3 regions of the Kosakonia sp. MUSA4 genome follow, and region 1 is predicted to be linked to each of the others. Evidence: predicted binding sites of a transcription regulator. Region 1 holds the regulator's gene; each other region holds the start of a gene.

Region 1 (5,811 bases):
GATGGACGATCATACCTGCGCGGTGGTGGTCGAGCCGATCCAGGGGGAAGGCGGTGTTACGGCGGCAACGCCGGAGTTTTTGCAAGGTCTGCGAGAACTGTGCGATCAGCACAAAGCATTGCTGGTGTTTGATGAAGTGCAGTGCGGCATGGGCCGTAGCGGCGATCTGTTTGCTTATATGCACTATGGTGTGACGCCGGACATCCTGACCAGTGCAAAAGCGCTGGGGGGCGGTTTCCCGATCAGCGCGATGCTGACGACCAATGAGATCGCCAGCGTGTTCCACGCCGGTTCGCACGGTTCCACCTATGGCGGCAACCCGCTGGCCTGCGCGGTAGCGGGAACGGCTTTTGACATTATCAACACGCCGGAAGTGCTCAACGGTGTGAATGCTAAACGCCAGCTTTTCGTTAAGCATTTGCAGCAGATCGGCGAAAAATATCAACTCTTCAGCGAAATTCGCGGCATGGGGCTATTGGTTGGCGCTGAATTAACTGCGCCATTCAAAGGCCGCGCACGTGATTTTCTCTATGCTGCCGCAGATGCGGGCGTAATGGTGCTGAATGCCGGTCCGGACGTAATGCGCTTTGCGCCGTCGCTGGTTATTGACGAGCAGGATATCGATGAAGGGATGCGCCGCTTTGCCAGCGCGGTAGAGAAAGTGGTTAATGGTTAAGGTGTCGGTTTAGCCAGATGCCGTGATGCGGGCGCTGACGCCATGCCACTGACGAAATGGTGTGCATGGTGTTCAGATGCCCGATAACCCGTTGTAGATGCTGTTCGAGCGTGCTCATTGGCCCGTGGGTCAACGTTTCCGGCGCTTCCAGAATATTCACATCACCGGACTCTCCCGGCCCGTCATACTCCAGCCGCTGCTGACAACGTTGCAGCGCAATCTCGCAGGACTGCAAATAGCGCTGCGCCAGCTCCGGCGTCAGCATCGTATGCTCACGCGCCAGCGTGGTCATCGCATTGATATGTTCGACAATAAATTGGCTGTGCGTGACCCACAGCTTCATATCTTCCAGATAACGGGTGTTAAAGCCGGGTTCCTGCATTGCCTGATTGAGCGAGTTAAACAGTGCATTATGTGCCTGGTTGACGCGCATACGCTGCCAGGCGAGCGGCGTGGGCTGCGGGTCATCGCTGAGGATCAGGCGAATTGCCTGCTGGTCTGTTTCCAGCGCGTCGTGGGCATTCTGGCGCAGCAGACCGCTTTGCCATTGCGGCCACAACCAGACCATACCACCAAAGGCGATCAGGCAGCCAATTAAGGTATCGATTAGCCGCGCGACAATAAATTCTTCGCCGTTTAAGGTCAGCAGTTGCAATGAGTACACCGCGGTAATGGTAAAGCCGACCATCGCCCAGCCGTAACTTTTGCGGATAATCAGATAACTGACCAGCGTAATCAATAACATGGCTGTCAGCGTAAAACCGAGCGGAACATGAAAGTGCAACGTGATCCCGGCGATCACCAGCCCGGCAAGGGTTCCTGCCGCCCGGTGGACAATGCGCACGCGTGTCGCGCCATAACCATTTTGCGTGACAAACATAATCGTCATCATGATCCAGTAGGGCTTCGGCAGATGCAGGGCGCTGCCCATCAGGCTGGCAATACTGAGCATTACGCTGATGCGCGCCGCATTACGCAGCGCGGCGGATTTCAGGGATAAATAGCTTTTCAGCGCCGGGAGCAATGGCAATCGACGCTGCTTCTCCGCCATCAGATCGCGGATGTACAGAGGCCGCTGCGTACGCAGTACGCGGGCGATGCGGCTAAAGTGCCAGGCGCAGAACTGGCCTACCGGATTATCCGGGTGCTGGCGGGCGATTTTTTCCAGCGCGCCGATTTGCTTTTCCATAGTGAAACGCGTCGGATAACGATGGTAGAGAATGTCGTCCGCCAGCACGCGTAAACGGGCGGCGACGGTCTGCGCATTCCAGCGGATAACCTGCTCGGCGTGGGTTTGTTCAACCAGTTTTTGTACTTCTTCCGGCTGGTGCAGGCTGACGGAAATATGCTCCTGCAAATCCAGCGCGACCTGGAAAACGCGCAGCAGGCGTTTGTAGTCGTTATGCTGATTGGCCGCCAGCATATGCAATTGTTGGTAGCACTGGCTTATCATATCCACCGCTTTTTGCTGGCGTGCAAGCAGCGGCGGCAGGGCTTTTTCCGGATCGGCATGCTGCGTCAGCAGGCTGTATTTGGCTTCGCAATAATCAGCCAGTTGCCGGTAGAGCAGGCTTAACGATTCGCGCAGTGGTTGTTCCCGCCACATCCAGAACCAGAACCAGTTAAACAGCCCGTACCATAGTGTGCCCAGCGCGTAAATCAGCAGCGGCTCCCACACCGGCATATTCCCGGCGAGGCTGAGCGTGAAGATGGCGGCAATCAGCGAGGCGGGCAGTAAGCGCCCGTGCAATGCGCTGATCTCAGCCGTGACGCCCAGTAGCAGGGTCAGCATGGTAAAGATCAGCGGCAGCGGAAGATCTTCCGCCAGCAACAATTGCACCGCCAGGCTGCTACCCGCAAACAGACAGCCGCCAATAATCAGGCGCTTAAAGAAACGCTTATGCGGCGTGTCGAGACCGGCAATATTGCAGCAAGCGGGAACGAGTGAGAAAAGCAGGCCCTGTTGCAGATGGCCGACTATCAGGCCAATCGCCACAGGCAGACATAACACCAGCGTTTGTCGCAGTGCGTAGTTGATTTCGGGGTGATAAATCAGCCTGCGCCACATGAGGAGAGAAAAACGGCGCGCCGGATAAACGATGCGCCGTTTTACGGATTAACGTGTTCCGTATACCACGATGGTTTTACCGTGGGCGGAGATCAGGTTCTGATCTTCCAGCATTTTCAGGATGCGGCCGACAGTCTCACGGGAGCAACCAACGATTTGGCCAATCTCCTGGCGAGTAATTTTAATCTGCATGCCGTCCGGGTGAGTCATTGCGTCCGGCTGTTTTGCCAGATTCAGCAGCGTCTGCGCGATACGGCCCGTTACGTCCAGGAACGCCAGGTTGCCGACTTTCTCCGAGGTCACCTGAAGGCGACGCGCCATCTGCGAGGAGAGGCGCATCAGAATATCCGGGTTCACCTGGATAAGCTGACGGAATTTTTTGTAGGAAATTTCGGCGACTTCACAAGCGGTCTTGGCGCGTACCCAGGCACTGCGCTCCTGACCTTCTTCGAACAAGCCCAGTTCACCGATAAAATCACCCTGATTAAGGTAAGAGAGAATCATCTCTTTACCTTCCTCATCCTTGATTAGCACTGCCACTGAGCCTTTAACGATGTAATACAGCGTTTCCGCTTTTTCACCCTGGTGAATCAGCGTGCTCTTCGACGGGTACTTATGAATGTGGCAATGAGACAAGAACCATTCGAGAGTCGGGTCTGTTTGCGGTTTGCCAAGCACCATGCGCGGTTATCCTCTGTTATAAGCTGGCTCCGAAAGCGGGGATGTAGGTTTCAGCCTGCTTCCGGGGTTGCAATCAAAGCTTCTCATGTCCTGAGAAGTGGGCCGTCAGGGTTATCTGCGGCCTCTAATCTACGATGTCATGCATACATGCGTAACATCCATTTATCTTTGTAGCATCCAGATTGTTTTAGCATAGGTTTTCACGCCTGTCTCCTGGTGTCTCGCTTCAGCATGACGCAGGTCGCCTTCCGTTGCGAGTTTTGTTATGTACGCGTAATCTGTGGAGAAAATTACTACTCCGGAGTGAATAAAATGCAGGCACGTGTGAAATGGGTTGAAGGGTTGACCTTCCTGGGTGAGTCCGCATCTGGCCACCAAATTCTGATGGACGGTAATTCCGGGGATAAAGCGCCAAGCCCGATGGAGATGGTGCTGATGGCGGCGGGCGGTTGCAGCGCAATTGACGTCGTTTCCATCCTGCAGAAAGGGCGCCACGACGTGACCGACTGCGAAGTGAAGCTGACTTCCGAGCGCCGTGAAGAAGCGCCGCGTCTGTTTACGCACATCAATCTGCACTTTATCGTCACCGGCAAAGCGCTGAAAGACGCGGCAGTTTCCCGCGCGGTGGATCTGTCGGCGGAAAAATATTGCTCTGTAGCGTTGATGCTGGAGAAGGCCGTGAAGATCACCCACTCCTACGAAGTTATCGAAGCCTGATGCCCTGGCCCGGCAATCGGCTTGCCGGGCTACTTAATCTTTTTCCCTTCCATCAGCCGTTGCACCAGCGGCGTCATAATCAATTCCATCGCCAGCCCCATCTTGCCGCCCGGTACCACCAGTGTATCCATATGGGAAATAAACGAACCTTGCAGCATCGCCAACAGCCACGGGTAATCAATGCCTTGCAAATTCTGGAAGTGAATGACCACAAAGCTTTCATCCAGCGACGGAATGCCTTTTGCGGCGAAAGGGTTAGACGTATCGACCGTCGGCACGCGCTGAAAGTTGATGTGCGTACGGGAAAACTGCGGGGTGATAAAGTTGATGTAATCTTCCATCGAACGAACCACCGAATCCATCACCGCTTCACGGGAGTGTCCGCGTTCGCTGGTATCGCGAATCAGTTTCTGGATCCACTCCAGGTTGACGATCGGCACCACGCCAACCAGTAAATCAACATGGCGCGCCACGTCATTTTGCGGGGTCACTACGCCGCCGTGCAGCCCTTCATAAAACAGCACGTCGGTGGGTTCCGGCAGCGGTTGCCAGGGCGTAAACGTGCCCGGCACCTGATTCCACGGCACCGCTTCATCGTAGGTATGCAGATATTTACGCGTTTGCCCGGTTCCGCTCTGGCCATATTCGCTAAAGGTTTGTTCAAGCAGGCTGAAGTCATTGGCATCCGGGCCAAAGTAACTGATATGCCGCCCAAGATCGCGGGCTTTGCGGATCGCCATATCCATTTCCGGACGGGTAAAGCGATGGAAGCTGTCTCCTTCCACTTCTGCGGCGTGCATATTGAGCTGGGCGAAGATTTTACGGAAGGCGACGCTGGTGGTGGTGGTTCCCGCGCCGCTGGAGCCAGTAACGGCGATGACCGGATGTTTGGCAGACATAGCAACTCCCTGAATAAAACTGTGTTTGCAGTATAGTCAGCCGCCATCTACCCGGTTAATCGTGAAACTGCCCCCGCGGCATAATGTTTACCGTCTCGTGCAGTTCCGACCACACCAGTACAGCTTCACCGCGTTGCAGTTGACGTTTAACGTCAGCGACCTTTTGTTCTAGCGAACGTTCATGTTCACCATAATCGGTGCCTTCGCGCAAGACAAAGCTCTCAATCAGATTGTTCAGCGTGTCGGCGTCAATCTCTTGCCAGGGAATAATCATGATGTTCTCAGCCAGGGGGAAAGCCAGTCCGGAATGCGCTTTTCCAGCCACATTTCTGGTCGGCGCAGCGTACCGCCGACAAAACCGACATGACCGCCGTGTTCTGTCAGTTGGTACTCAATATTCGGCGGTAAATGGCCGGCATCCGGAATAACGTTATGATCCATAAACGGATCGTCTTTGGCGTGAATGATCAGCGTCGGTTTACGGATCAACGGCAACTGCGGCATGGCGCTACAGCGGCGATAGTAATCCAGCGCATCAGCAAAGCCGTGGATCTTGGCGGTGATCAGATCGTCAAACTCGCGGATACGCCGCACTTTCCGCAGCGCAGGCAGCGTCGTTGGCAGCGAGCCGGGGTAGGCTCTTAATTTGCGTGCGGCGTTCGCTTTCAGCAAATTCAGCAGGTAACGCTGATAAAAGCGGGAAAACCCTTTTTCCATATGATAGCTGCACGCTTCCAGCATCAATGGCGCAGAGACGATCACGGCTGCAT
Region 2 (5,811 bases), 1.3 Mb from region 1:
GGAGCTTGTCTGTGCTTCCGCCCGGGCTTTTGCTTCAGCCTTGCGTTTGTTGATCATGTCGTTACGGATTTGCGCATGGCTGAGCAGGGCGAAAATAAAGGTACCGCCGCAGATATTCCCGGCGAGTGTTGGCAGGGCAAACGGCCAAATAAATTCGCTCCAGTGCACGGTGCCGTTAAATACCAGATAAAAAATCTCTACCGCGCCGACCACAATATGCGTGGTATCTGCCAGTGCAATCAGCCACGTCATCAACACGATCACCACAATTTTCGCGGAGCCCGCAGACGGAAACATCCACACCATTGTCGCGATGATCCAGCCGGAAAGAATGGCATTAGAAAACATCTCCAGCGGCGTATTCTTCATCACATCCATGCCGATTTTGACAAAGGCATCGCGGGTCTCTTCGTCAAAGACCGGCATATATTCAAACGCCCAGGCGGCAACCGCAGTACCAAGCAGATTTCCCAGCAGCACCACGCCCCATAACCGCGCCATCAGGGCAAAATTTCCCCAGCCCGGGTTCTGCATTACCGGCAGCACGGCCGTTACGGTGTTTTCGGTAAAGAGTTGCTGGCGGGCCATGATGACAATAATGAAACCGAAGGTGTAACCCAGATTCTCCAGCAGAAAACCGCCCGGAACGCCCTCCAGTTGCACATGAAAAATCCCTTTTGCCAGCAATGATGACCCCATCGACAGCCCGGCGGCGATGGCCGACCAGAACAGCGCCATTGCGTCTCGTTCCAGCTCTTTTTCACCATCCTGGCGAATATGTTCATGAATAGCCATGGCCCGGGAGGGGAGGCGATCCTCATCAAGTTCGATTTTTTCGCCGCGCTTTTTTTCGTCGCTCTTGACCTCGATTTCATCGCTGTGCTTATCAATTTTTTCCATACTGACCTCGCTTCTGCTGCACTGATGTCTAAAGCGTAGCGGTTTTACACTGCTTTCCATGGCGGCATCGTCTTAAAGTGCCGGGAAAAGCAACAATGGCGATACGGCGCAAGCAAACTTTGTATAGAATTGTTAATAAGCCGTATAGATAATGTCGGCTATGCTGGTTTGAGTCTCGTTCACTGCGTGGACATCATAATATGCGCTGATACAATGCGTTGCATAACTCCGACGCAAACCCGGCGTCGCGTTCGCACTATTATGGATGGCCTTCAGCACTGGTCATTTTCTTCAGGGAGACACCTATGAAATACCGCCTGTCGGCGCTTGCGTTGGCAACCACTGTACTGGTCGGCTGCGCCAGTTCTCAGCAGACGCAGGGACGTTCGGACCCGCTGGAAGGGTTCAACCGGACTATGTACAACTTCAACTTCAACGTGCTGGATCCGTACGTTGTTCGCCCTGTGGCGGTAGCATGGCGTGATTATGTGCCACAACCGGCGCGCAATGGTCTGAGCAACTTCACCAGCAACCTTGAAGAGCCTGCGCAGATGGTGAACTACTTCCTGCAGGGCGATCCCTATCAGGGCATGGTGCATTTTACGCGTTTCTTCCTGAATACCCTGCTGGGGATGGGCGGCTTTATGGACGTCGCCGGTATGTCGAACAGCAAATTGCAGCGTGAAGATCCGCACCGTTTCGGCAGTACGCTGGGGCACTACGGCATTGGTTACGGCCCGTATATGCAGTTGCCGTTCTACGGTAGTTTCACCCTGCGTGAAGATGGTGGCGATATGGCGGATACGCTCTATCCGGTGCTCTCGTGGCTGACATGGCCGCTTTCTGTCGGTAAATGGACCCTTGAAGGTGTCGAATCCCGTGCGCAACTGCTCGATTCCGACGGCTTACTGCGCCAGTCTTCCGATCCTTATATCCTCGTGCGGGAAGCCTATTTCCAGCGTCACGATTTTATCGCCAACGGTGGCAAGCTGAAGCCGCAGGAAAATCCGAACGCGCAGGCGATTCAGGGCGATTTAAAAGATATCGATTCGGAATAAAACCGGTCGCAGCAAATAAAAAAGGTGAGCCTGGCTCACCTTTTTTATTATTGATGCGTTATCAGAAGGCGTAGTTGAAGTTAGCGCCGTAGAGGAACGCGCGGCCTTCAGACTGGAACGTATACGGGCCTTCGGTGAACTTCACTTTCTGACCATGCATATAAGAGAAGCCAACATCGACGGAAGCGTCCTTATTAAAGGCATAGGTCGCACCCGTGCTCAGCCACAGACGATCCTGGTCAGGAATGGAGATCGTGCGTTTGTCAGCCGGAACCGGGCTGTCATCAAAGGCGATACCGGCGCGGAAGGTCCAGTTATCATCCATATAATAAGTGGTACCCAGCGCGATGCGATAGGCATCTTTAAAGCCTTCATCTTTATAGAACAGCGTTTGACCACTGTCACCGGTCGCTTTCAGTTCCTGGAACTGGCTCCAGCTGGTATAGGTCAGACTATAGTGAATGGCCCACTGCGGAGCGACGCGGTTATAACCCGAAACTTCCCACATCTCTGGCAGATGGAGCGACAGCGAACCATTGGTGGTCGAACCGCCAGTACCATACGGCAAGCCAAGACCCAGTGCTGTGTTAATCGGGTTAAGCGTTGTCGGCAGGTTGCTCTTATAATCGCCGTCGAAGTCGACCTTCACTTCTGAGCGGTAAGTTAATGAGTAACGGTTGTTTTTATCCAGCTCGTAAAGGATACCGGCGTTCCAGCCAAAGCCCCATTCGTCGCCTTTCAGATGCGCGATTTGCGTATCACGGCTGATACCGCCCGCCTGTGCGCCAATAGCGGCAGCTTGCTGGGCGCTAAGCTGGCCGGATTGCACCATGCCTGGCAGGCTGGCGCCGATGATCTGCGGCAGATCGCCAGCGTAACGCTCAACCTTCGCACGAGCATAAACGGCGTCAAAACCAAGACCGAAGCTCCAGTGGCTGTCCAGACGATACGCGCCGCTAAGGTTCAGGTTCAGTGTTTCGAGATCGGTTTTCCCGCCCATCGACCCGGCTGCGTAGTCATTATTAAACTCTGTTGCCAGCCCGTAGTTGGAGGTCAGAGAAGCCCCCCAGCCGAACTGATCGTTAATCGGCGCGACAAAGTGCAGGTTTGGTATCCACGCTGTCGGCGCAATGTTTTTCTGGCTTGCATCATTACCAATCGCGGAACGGCCGGTGACATCAACATCCGGATCAACAAACACCGCGCCGCCGGAGAACGTCGGGCGGTCAAACATGGTAATCAATGCAGGGTTGCGGCTGACGTTACCCGCATCATCCGCAATGGCACCTTCACCGGAATAAGCGCGGCCAAGACCAGAAGCCGAAAATTCATTGAGTTGAAAGCCTGCGGACCAGGCCTGGGTAGAGACAATTGCCACTGCGACTGCCAGAGCAGACTTGGTAAAACGGGTTTTCTGGCTCATGACCATAACCTCATTCGAAATCGATTTATTTTTATTCAAACTATGTTACGTGTTGTAACAGGAGCGCGAAGTGTAGGGTCTGTGTTACAGCAGAGAAATCAGACCAGTGGCGGAAGTATAGGTCCGACCAGAGGGAATGTTGCAAGTTTGTATATAAGTTTTTTCAATTGTGATCTTCGAAACGAGATCTGCGTGGCAAAATCGCCGGGGGTAGTAATCAGTCAATTGGGCGATTTTTGTTTTAGATCATTTTTAAGTGTGATTTCGGTCACTTATCCACTTTCGGAAGATTATCAACTGGAGACGATATGAACGGCGGCGTAAAATATGTCCATCGTTTATCTGGCACCCAGGGTGCTAATTCAGAGGAATCAACAATGAGCAAATGCAGTGCTGATGAAACCCCGGTTTGCTGCTGTATGGATGTTGGCACCATTATGGACAACTCCGACTGCACCGCCTCTTACAGCCGCGTATTCACTAACCGTGCTGAAGCCGACGAAACGCTGGCTGCGCTGAGCGCAAGAGCCCGCAGCGTGGAATCCGAACCTTGCCAAATCACCTCCACCTTCACCGAAGTGGCGGACGGCGTGCGTCTCGATATCGATTTTGTTTTCGCCTGTGAAGCGGAAACCCTGATTTTCCAGCTTGGTCTGCGTTAATCTTCCCGCCAACGCCTCCTTTCACGGAGGCGTTTTGCTAAACATCTCTGTGCCTTAGCTCGCATTTTTCTCTCGCTCCCATTGGCTATATGTAAAAAATTGGTTAAGACTGTTATCAGGTCAGACCACTTTAAGCATACGCTGTTAACAGGGGAGTGTTATGAAGGCATTACCGCTTGTCACCCGCCAGGGCGACCGCATTGCCATTGTCAGTGGGTTACGTACCCCGTTTGCCCGCCAGGCCACCGCTTTTCACGGCATTCCGGCGATCGATCTCGGCAAAATGGTGGTGGGAGAGATGCTGGCGCGCAGCGAAATTCCCCCAGACGTGATTGAACAACTGGTGTTTGGCCAGGTTGTGCAGATGCCGGAAGCGCCAAATATCGCGCGCGAAATCGTGCTCGGCACCGGCATGAGCGTTCATACTGATGCCTACAGCGTCAGTCGCGCCTGCGCAACCAGTTTCCAGGCCGTGGCCAACGTCGCCGAAAGTTTGCTGGCGGGCACTATCCGCGCCGGTATTGCTGGCGGGGCGGATTCCTCCTCTGTTTTACCGATTGGCGTCAGTAAAAGGCTGGCGCGTGCGCTGGTAGATGCCAACAAAGCCCGCACTGTGGGGCAAAAACTGAAGCTTTTCTCCCGCTTGCGCTTGCGCGACCTGTTGCCGGTTCCTCCCGCCGTCGCGGAGTATTCCACCGGGCTGAGAATGGGCGATACGGCTGAACAGATGGCGAAAACATACGGCATCAGCCGTGAACAGCAGGATGCGCTGGCCCATCGCTCACACCAGCTAGCCGCGCAGGCCTGGGCTGAAGGCAAACTGCGTGATGAAGTGATGACTGCGTATGCGCCGCCGTTTCGCGATCCGGTTGAACAGGATAATAACGTTCGTCATAACTCCAGCCTGGCCGATTACGCGAAGCTGCGTCCCGCCTTCGATCGCCAGCATGGCACGGTGACGGCGGCGAACAGTACACCGCTCACTGACGGGGCTGCGGTTGTCATTTTAATGACCGAATCCCGCGCCCGGGAACTGGGATTATCGCCGCTGGGATATTTGCGCAGCTAAGCTTTCACCGCCATTGATGTGCAACAGGACATGCTGCTTGGACCGGCCTGGGCAACGCCGCTGGCGCTGGAAAGGGCCGGGCTGACGATGGCTGATTTGACGCTTCTCGATATGCACGAAGCCTTTGCCGCGCAGACCTTAACCAACCTGAAATTGATGGCCAGCGAGCGTTTTGCCCGTGAGGTTCTTGGGCGCTCGCAGGCCACCGGCGAGGTGGATGACAGCAAGTTTAACGTGCTGGGTGGGTCCATCGCTTACGGTCATCCGTTTGCCGCCACCGGCGCGCGCATGATCACCCAAACGTTACACGAACTGCACCGCCGGGGCGGAGGCTTTGGTCTGGTCACGGCCTGTGCTGCGGGCGGTCTGGGCGCGGCAATGGTTCTGGAGGCTGAATAATGACAATGATGTCCGCATTTACGCTTAATGTGCGTCCTGACAATATCGCGGTCGTTACCATTGATGTACCGAATGAAAAAATGAACACCCTGAAAGCGGAGTTTGCCGGTGAAGTGCGCGCCATGCTGAAACAGATCCGCGACAACAAGGCGCTGCGTGGCGTGGTGTTTATCTCGGCCAAGGCAGACAATTTCATCGCTGGCGCGGATATCAATATGATCGCCCGTTGCCAGACGGCAAAAGAGGCCGAGGATCTGGCCCGTCAGGGACAGCAAGTGATGGCGGAGATCCATGCGCTGT
Region 3 (5,811 bases), 1.4 Mb from region 1:
AATAATGCCGATATTGCGGCACAGCATCTCCGCCTCTTCCAGATAGTGGGTGGTGAGGATAATGGTGGTGCCTTTATCGTTCAGATCTTTCAGGAAGCCCCACATGGAACGACGCAGTTCAATATCCACGCCAGCGGTCGGCTCATCGAGGATCAGCAGTTTGGGTTCATGCATCAGCGCACGGGCGATCATCAGGCGACGCTTCATCCCGCCGGAGAGCATCCGCGCACGTTCGTTGCGTTTTTCCCACAGATCGAGCTGATTCAGGTATTTTTCGCTGCGCACCAGCGCTTCTGTGCGATCCACACCGTAGTAGCCCGCCTGGTTCACCACGATCTGCTGGACGGTTTCAAACGGGTTAAAGTTAAACTCCTGCGGCACCAGCCCCAGCTGGCGTTTGGCGTTGACCACATCTTTTTCCAGGTCATAGCCAAAGACGCTGACGCGCCCGGACGTTTTATTGACCAGCGAACTGATGATGCCGATGGTAGTGGATTTCCCTGCGCCATTCGGTCCAAGAAGCGCGTAGAAATCCCCGGCTTCTACTTTCAGGTCAATACCGCGCAGCGCCTGAACGCCGCCCGGATAGGTTTTTTTAAGCTGCTCAAGCTCCAGTGCAATGGTCATGAAATATCGCTTACCTTTTTTACACTCGATGTGTAGTTTTAAAAGAGGAAGAGTTCACCTATATTAGCGCAACGCACTTACCGTTACAGGTCATCCACTTCCATGAAGGACATAGATACACTCATCAGCAATAACGCACTATGGTCAAAAATGCTGGTGGAAGAAGATCCCGGTTTTTTTGCCACGCTGGCGCAAGCACAAAAACCGCGTTTCCTTTGGATTGGATGCTCCGATTCCCGCGTACCGGCCGAGCGCCTTACCGGCCTCGAACCCGGCGAACTGTTTGTTCACCGCAATGTCGCCAACCTGGTAATTCATACCGATCTGAACTGCCTCTCCGTTGTGCAGTACGCGGTGGACGTGCTGGAAGTCGAACACATCATCATCTGCGGTCACTACGGCTGCGGCGGCGTGCAGGCGGCGGTTGAAAATCCTGAACTTGGGCTTATCGATAACTGGCTGCTGCACATTCGCGATATCTGGTTTAAACATAGCTCGCTGCTCGGCGAGATACCGCCAGAGAGCCGTTTCGATACCCTGTGCGAGCTGAATGTCATGGAACAGGTTTACAACCTGGGCCATTCAACGATCATGCGATCCGCCTGGAAACGCGGCCAGAAAGTGACGATTCACGGCTGGGCCTACGGCATTCACGACGGCCTGCTGCGCAATCTGGAAGTGAGCGCTACCAACCGCGAATCGCTGGAGCAGCGTTATCGCCAGGGCGTCTCCAACCTCAGCAAGAAGCACAACAACCACAAATAATCATTCGGGGCCAGCGGCCCCGATTTTTTTATTCGTCCAGCAGAACCACTTTGCCGACATACGGCAGATGACGGTAGCGCTGCGCGTAGTCAATCCCGTAGCCCACCACAAACTCGTCCGGAATAGCAAAGCCGACAAACTCCACCGGCACGTCCACTTCGCGGCGGGAAGGTTTATCCAGCAGCGTACAGATCGCCAGCGATTTCGGTTCGCGCAGGCTAAGAATTTCACGCACTTTCGACAGCGTGTTGCCGGAATCAATAATGTCTTCAACGATCAACACATCTTTGCCGCGAATATCTTCATCAAGATCTTTCAGAATTTTCACGTCGCGCGTGGTGGACATACCGCTGCCGTAACTGGAGGCGGTCATAAAATCGACTTCGTGAGAAACCTGCACTTCACGGCACAAATCCGCCATGAACATAAATGATCCGCGCAGCAGGCCCACCAGCACCATTTCGCTGCCGCTATCTTTATAACGCTCAGTGATTTGACGGCCCAGTTCAGCGATACGCGCTTTGATCTCCGCTTCCGGGATCATCACTTCCACAGTGTGTTTCATTTTACTAACCATTTGATTTAAAGAGTAATCACTCAAACTCAGGCGATATCCCTAAGAATTGAGATTAAGACGCAAAGTATACCAGCAAATTGATTTCCATTGGCTATCGAACAAGAAAGCTCATTTTGTGATGACGATCACATTTGTTAATGACTATAATTAATTGCTATTAAAAAATTAACAACTTAGATGAGTATCTTTTATGGCGGAAACAAAAACTCAACAACCGAGGCTCCTGATTACGCTGACAACACTGTTTGCAGCGCTTTGCGGGCTGTATCTGTTAATCGGTGGAGCCTGGCTTGTCGCCATTGGTGGCTCCTGGTACTACCCGATCGCCGGTCTGGTGATGCTGGGTGTCACCTGGTTACTGTGGAAAGGGAAGCGCGCTGCGTTGTGGCTGTATGCTGCGCTGCTGCTTGCCACCATGATCTGGGGCGTGTGGGAAGTCGGTTTCGATTTCTGGGCGCTGACGCCGCGAAGCGATATTCTCGTCTTCTTTGGCATCTGGCTGATTCTTCCCTTTGTCTGGCGGCGACTGGTTATCCCATCTGGCGGGTCCGTTGCAGCGCTGGTGGTTGCCCTGCTGATTAGCGGCGGGATCCTCACCTGGGCGGGCTTTAACGATCCGCAAGAAGTGAATGGCACCCTGAGCGCCGATTCAACGCCTGCCGCACCTATTTCGCAGGTAGCGGATGGCGACTGGCCTGCCTATGGCCGCAACCAGGAAGGACAGCGGTATTCGCCGCTGAAGCAGATCAACGCCGAAAACGTGAAGAACCTGAAGGAAGCCTGGGTGTTCCGCACGGGCGATCTGAAGCTGCCGACCGATCCGGGCGAACTGACCAATGAAGTGACGCCCATTAAAGTCGGCGACACGCTGTATCTGTGTACTGCGCACCAGCGTCTGTTTGCCGTTGATGCCGCAACCGGTAAAGAGAAGTGGCATTTCGATCCGCAACTGAATGCCAATCAATCATTCCAGCATGTCACTTGCCGCGGCGTTTCTTACCATGAAGCGCGCGCCGATAATGCCAGCCCGGACGTGGTCGCCGATTGTCCGCGCCGTATTATCCTGCCGGTGAACGATGGCCGTCTGTTTGCCATCAACGCTGACAACGGTAAGCCGTGTGAAACCTTTGCCAACAAAGGTATCCTGAATCTGCAAACCAACATGCCGGACACCACGCCTGGCCTGTATGAGCCGACCTCGCCGCCGATCATCACGGATAAAACTATTGTGATTGCCGGTTCGGTGACCGATAACTTCTCTACCCGTGAAACCTCTGGCGTTATTCGTGGTTTCGATGTCAACACCGGCAAACTGCTGTGGGCCTTCGATCCGGGTGCGAAAGATCCGAACGCGATTCCGTCGGACGAACATACCTTTACCTTTAACTCGCCGAACTCCTGGGCACCAGCGGCCTATGACGCGAAACTGGATTTAGTCTATCTGCCGATGGGCGTTACCACGCCGGATATCTGGGGCGGTAACCGCACGCCGGAGCAGGAACGCTATGCCAGTTCAATCGTGGCGCTGAATGCCACCACCGGGAAACTGGTGTGGAGCTACCAGACGGTTCACCACGATCTGTGGGATATGGATATGCCGTCGCAGCCGACGCTGGCGGATATTAGCGTTAATGGCAAAACCGTTCCGATCATCTACGCGCCGGCGAAAACCGGTAACATCTTCGTGCTGGATCGTACCAACGGCAAGTTGGTTGTTCCGGCGCCAGAAAAACCGGTACCGCAAGGTGCAGCGAAAGGTGATTACGTCAGCAAAACGCAGCCTTTCTCTGACCTGAGTTTCCGTCCGAAGCAAAACCTGAGCGGCGCGGACATGTGGGGGGCTACCATGTTCGACCAACTGGTGTGCCGCGTGATGTTCCAGAAACTGCGCTATGAAGGCATCTTCACTCCGCCGTCTGAGCAGGGCACGCTGGTCTTCCCGGGTAACCTGGGTATGTTCGAATGGGGCGGCATCTCTGTTGATCCAGACCGTCAGGTAGCGATTGCTAACCCGATGGCGCTGCCGTTTGTGTCGAAGCTGATCCCGCGCGGCCCTGGTAACCCGATGGAACCGCCGAAAGATGCAAAAGGCACCGGTACGGAATCAGGGATTCAGCCGCAGTATGGCGTGCCGTTTGGCGTGACGCTGAACCCGTTCCTGTCACCGTTTGGTCTGCCGTGTAAACAACCGGCGTGGGGTTACATTTCCGCCCTGGATCTGAAAACCAACCAGGTGGTATGGAAAAAACGTATTGGTACGCCGCAGGACAGCATGCCGTTCCCGATGCCGGTTCCTGTGCCGTTCAATATGGGTATGCCGATGCTGGGCGGCCCGATCTCCACTGCCGGTAACGTGCTGTTTATCGCCGCAACCGCAGATAACTACCTGCGCGCATACAATATGAGCAACGGTGAGAAACTGTGGCAAGGCCGGTTACCGGCAGGTGGTCAGGCAACACCGATGACCTATGAAGTGAATGGCAAGCAGTATGTTGTCATTTCCGCGGGCGGTCACGGCTCGTTCGGTACGAAGATGGGCGACTATATCGTGGCCTATGCGCTGCCGGATGACGCAAAGTAAGTAAAAATGCCGGATGAGATTACGTATCCGGCATGCTGATCGTAGAAAGCCCGGTAAGCCACACGCTTCCGGGCTTTTTGCTGGTATGCGTTTTTTACACCGTAAATCCTAACATCATGCCGGTATCTTCATGCTCCAGCAGATGGCAGTGCGCCATATAAGCATGCTCTTTCGGCGCATCATATTGAAAACGGACTAACACTTCACTGCGCGCGCCATAGACATTAACGGTGTCTTTCCAGCCTGCACGATGTGCGGCCGGTGGCTTGCCGTTCTCCGATAAAATACGGAACTGAGTGCCATGAATATGGAAGGGATGCAACATCATGTCGCCCTCGCCGGAAATCACCCAGCGCTCATACTCCCCTTTTTTTGCCGCAAAAGCGGGCGTGTTTATATCGAAAGCTTTACCGTTGATGCGGTTGGCATTATGGAAATCAAACCCCTGCGCGCCATGATTCATCTGTCCATGGTCCATATCCATCATCTTACCGTGATCCATGTTCATCATCTGGCCATGTCCCATTTGGCCGTTCCCCATCATCATCCCTGCCATCGCGCTATCGCCATACTTCTTCTGCAACGCCTGCATGCCCATCATGTCGAGCATCGGATCCATCGATAACTGCAACGTCCGCTGCGTTAAGCCTGTCAGCGCAGGTAAACCCGGCACTGAGGCCAGCGAATCCGGCAACGTACCCGAAGCGACGATCTGTAGCGGTTGAATATGTAATACCGGATGCGGCTTATCGAACGGTGCGACCGTCATTCCCATCTGCTGTACCGGCAGCGTCACGATATCAAAGGGTTTGCCATCGCGCGTATCCACCAGCACTTCAAAACGCTCGCCCATCAACATCGGCAGTTCGCTCACTTTTACCGGTTCACTTAATAAACCGCCATCGCTCGCCACCACATACAGCGGGCGCTTATCGCTGGTTGAGAAGTTCAGCGAGCGCGCATTACACCCATTCAGCAAGCGCAGACGCAGCCAGCCGCGCGGCGCGGCATGTTGCGGGTTGATAGCGCCATTGGTCAGCAGCGTATCGCCGAACCAGCCAACCGCGGCGCTCATCATATCCAGCTGATAATCGATCTGCCCCTGCGCGGTAAACCTTTTGTCCTGCACAATAACCGGCACATCATCAATGCCCCACTGCGTCGGTAGCCGCAACTGGCGAATAGCGTCATCTTCTATCAGCACCAGCCCCGCCAGCCCCATAGCAACCTGACGGCCGGTTTTGCCATGCTGATGCGGATG

The links. Region 1 encodes CRP, which controls carbon source genes, mostly activating them, when cyclic AMP is high. Its sites were predicted from a motif close to ATGTGANNNNNNTCACAT; they were not measured.
Positions count from the first base shown of each region.
Region 2: C0557_RS17330 (YfcZ/YiiS family protein) is a predicted target of CRP. The motif match lies at 3,638-3,655, and genes of this name have one in related genera.
Region 3: hpt (hypoxanthine phosphoribosyltransferase) is a predicted target of CRP. The motif match lies at 2,083-2,100, and genes of this name have one in related genera.

Region 1 covers NZ_CP025697.1:4,997,628-5,003,438, reverse strand. Annotated here, with positions in the region: gene C0557_RS23900 (aspartate aminotransferase family protein) at 1-676, shown strand, start outside; gene C0557_RS23895 (YccS/YhfK family putative transporter) at 666-2,744, opposite strand; gene crp (cAMP-activated global transcriptional regulator CRP) at 2,793-3,425, opposite strand; gene C0557_RS23885 (OsmC family protein) at 3,738-4,142, shown strand; gene C0557_RS23880 (phosphoribulokinase) at 4,172-5,041, opposite strand; gene C0557_RS23875 (YheU family protein) at 5,097-5,315, opposite strand; gene C0557_RS23870 (hydrolase) at 5,312-5,811, opposite strand, start outside.
Region 2 covers NZ_CP025697.1:3,675,448-3,681,258, reverse strand. Annotated here, with positions in the region: gene C0557_RS17345 (formate/nitrite transporter family protein) at 1-900, opposite strand, end outside; gene mlaA (phospholipid-binding lipoprotein MlaA) at 1,206-1,958, shown strand; gene fadL (long-chain fatty acid transporter FadL) at 2,020-3,381, opposite strand; gene C0557_RS17330 (YfcZ/YiiS family protein) at 3,759-4,043, shown strand; partial or broken gene fadI (acetyl-CoA C-acyltransferase FadI) at 4,204-5,511, shown strand; gene fadJ (fatty acid oxidation complex subunit alpha FadJ) at 5,511-5,811, shown strand, end outside.
Region 3 covers NZ_CP025697.1:681,241-687,051, reverse strand. Annotated here, with positions in the region: gene C0557_RS03220 (ABC transporter ATP-binding protein) at 1-627, opposite strand, end outside; gene can (carbonate dehydratase) at 730-1,392, shown strand; gene hpt (hypoxanthine phosphoribosyltransferase) at 1,421-1,957, opposite strand; gene C0557_RS03205 (glucose/quinate/shikimate family membrane-bound PQQ-dependent dehydrogenase) at 2,160-4,550, shown strand; gene cueO (multicopper oxidase CueO) at 4,645-5,811, opposite strand, start outside.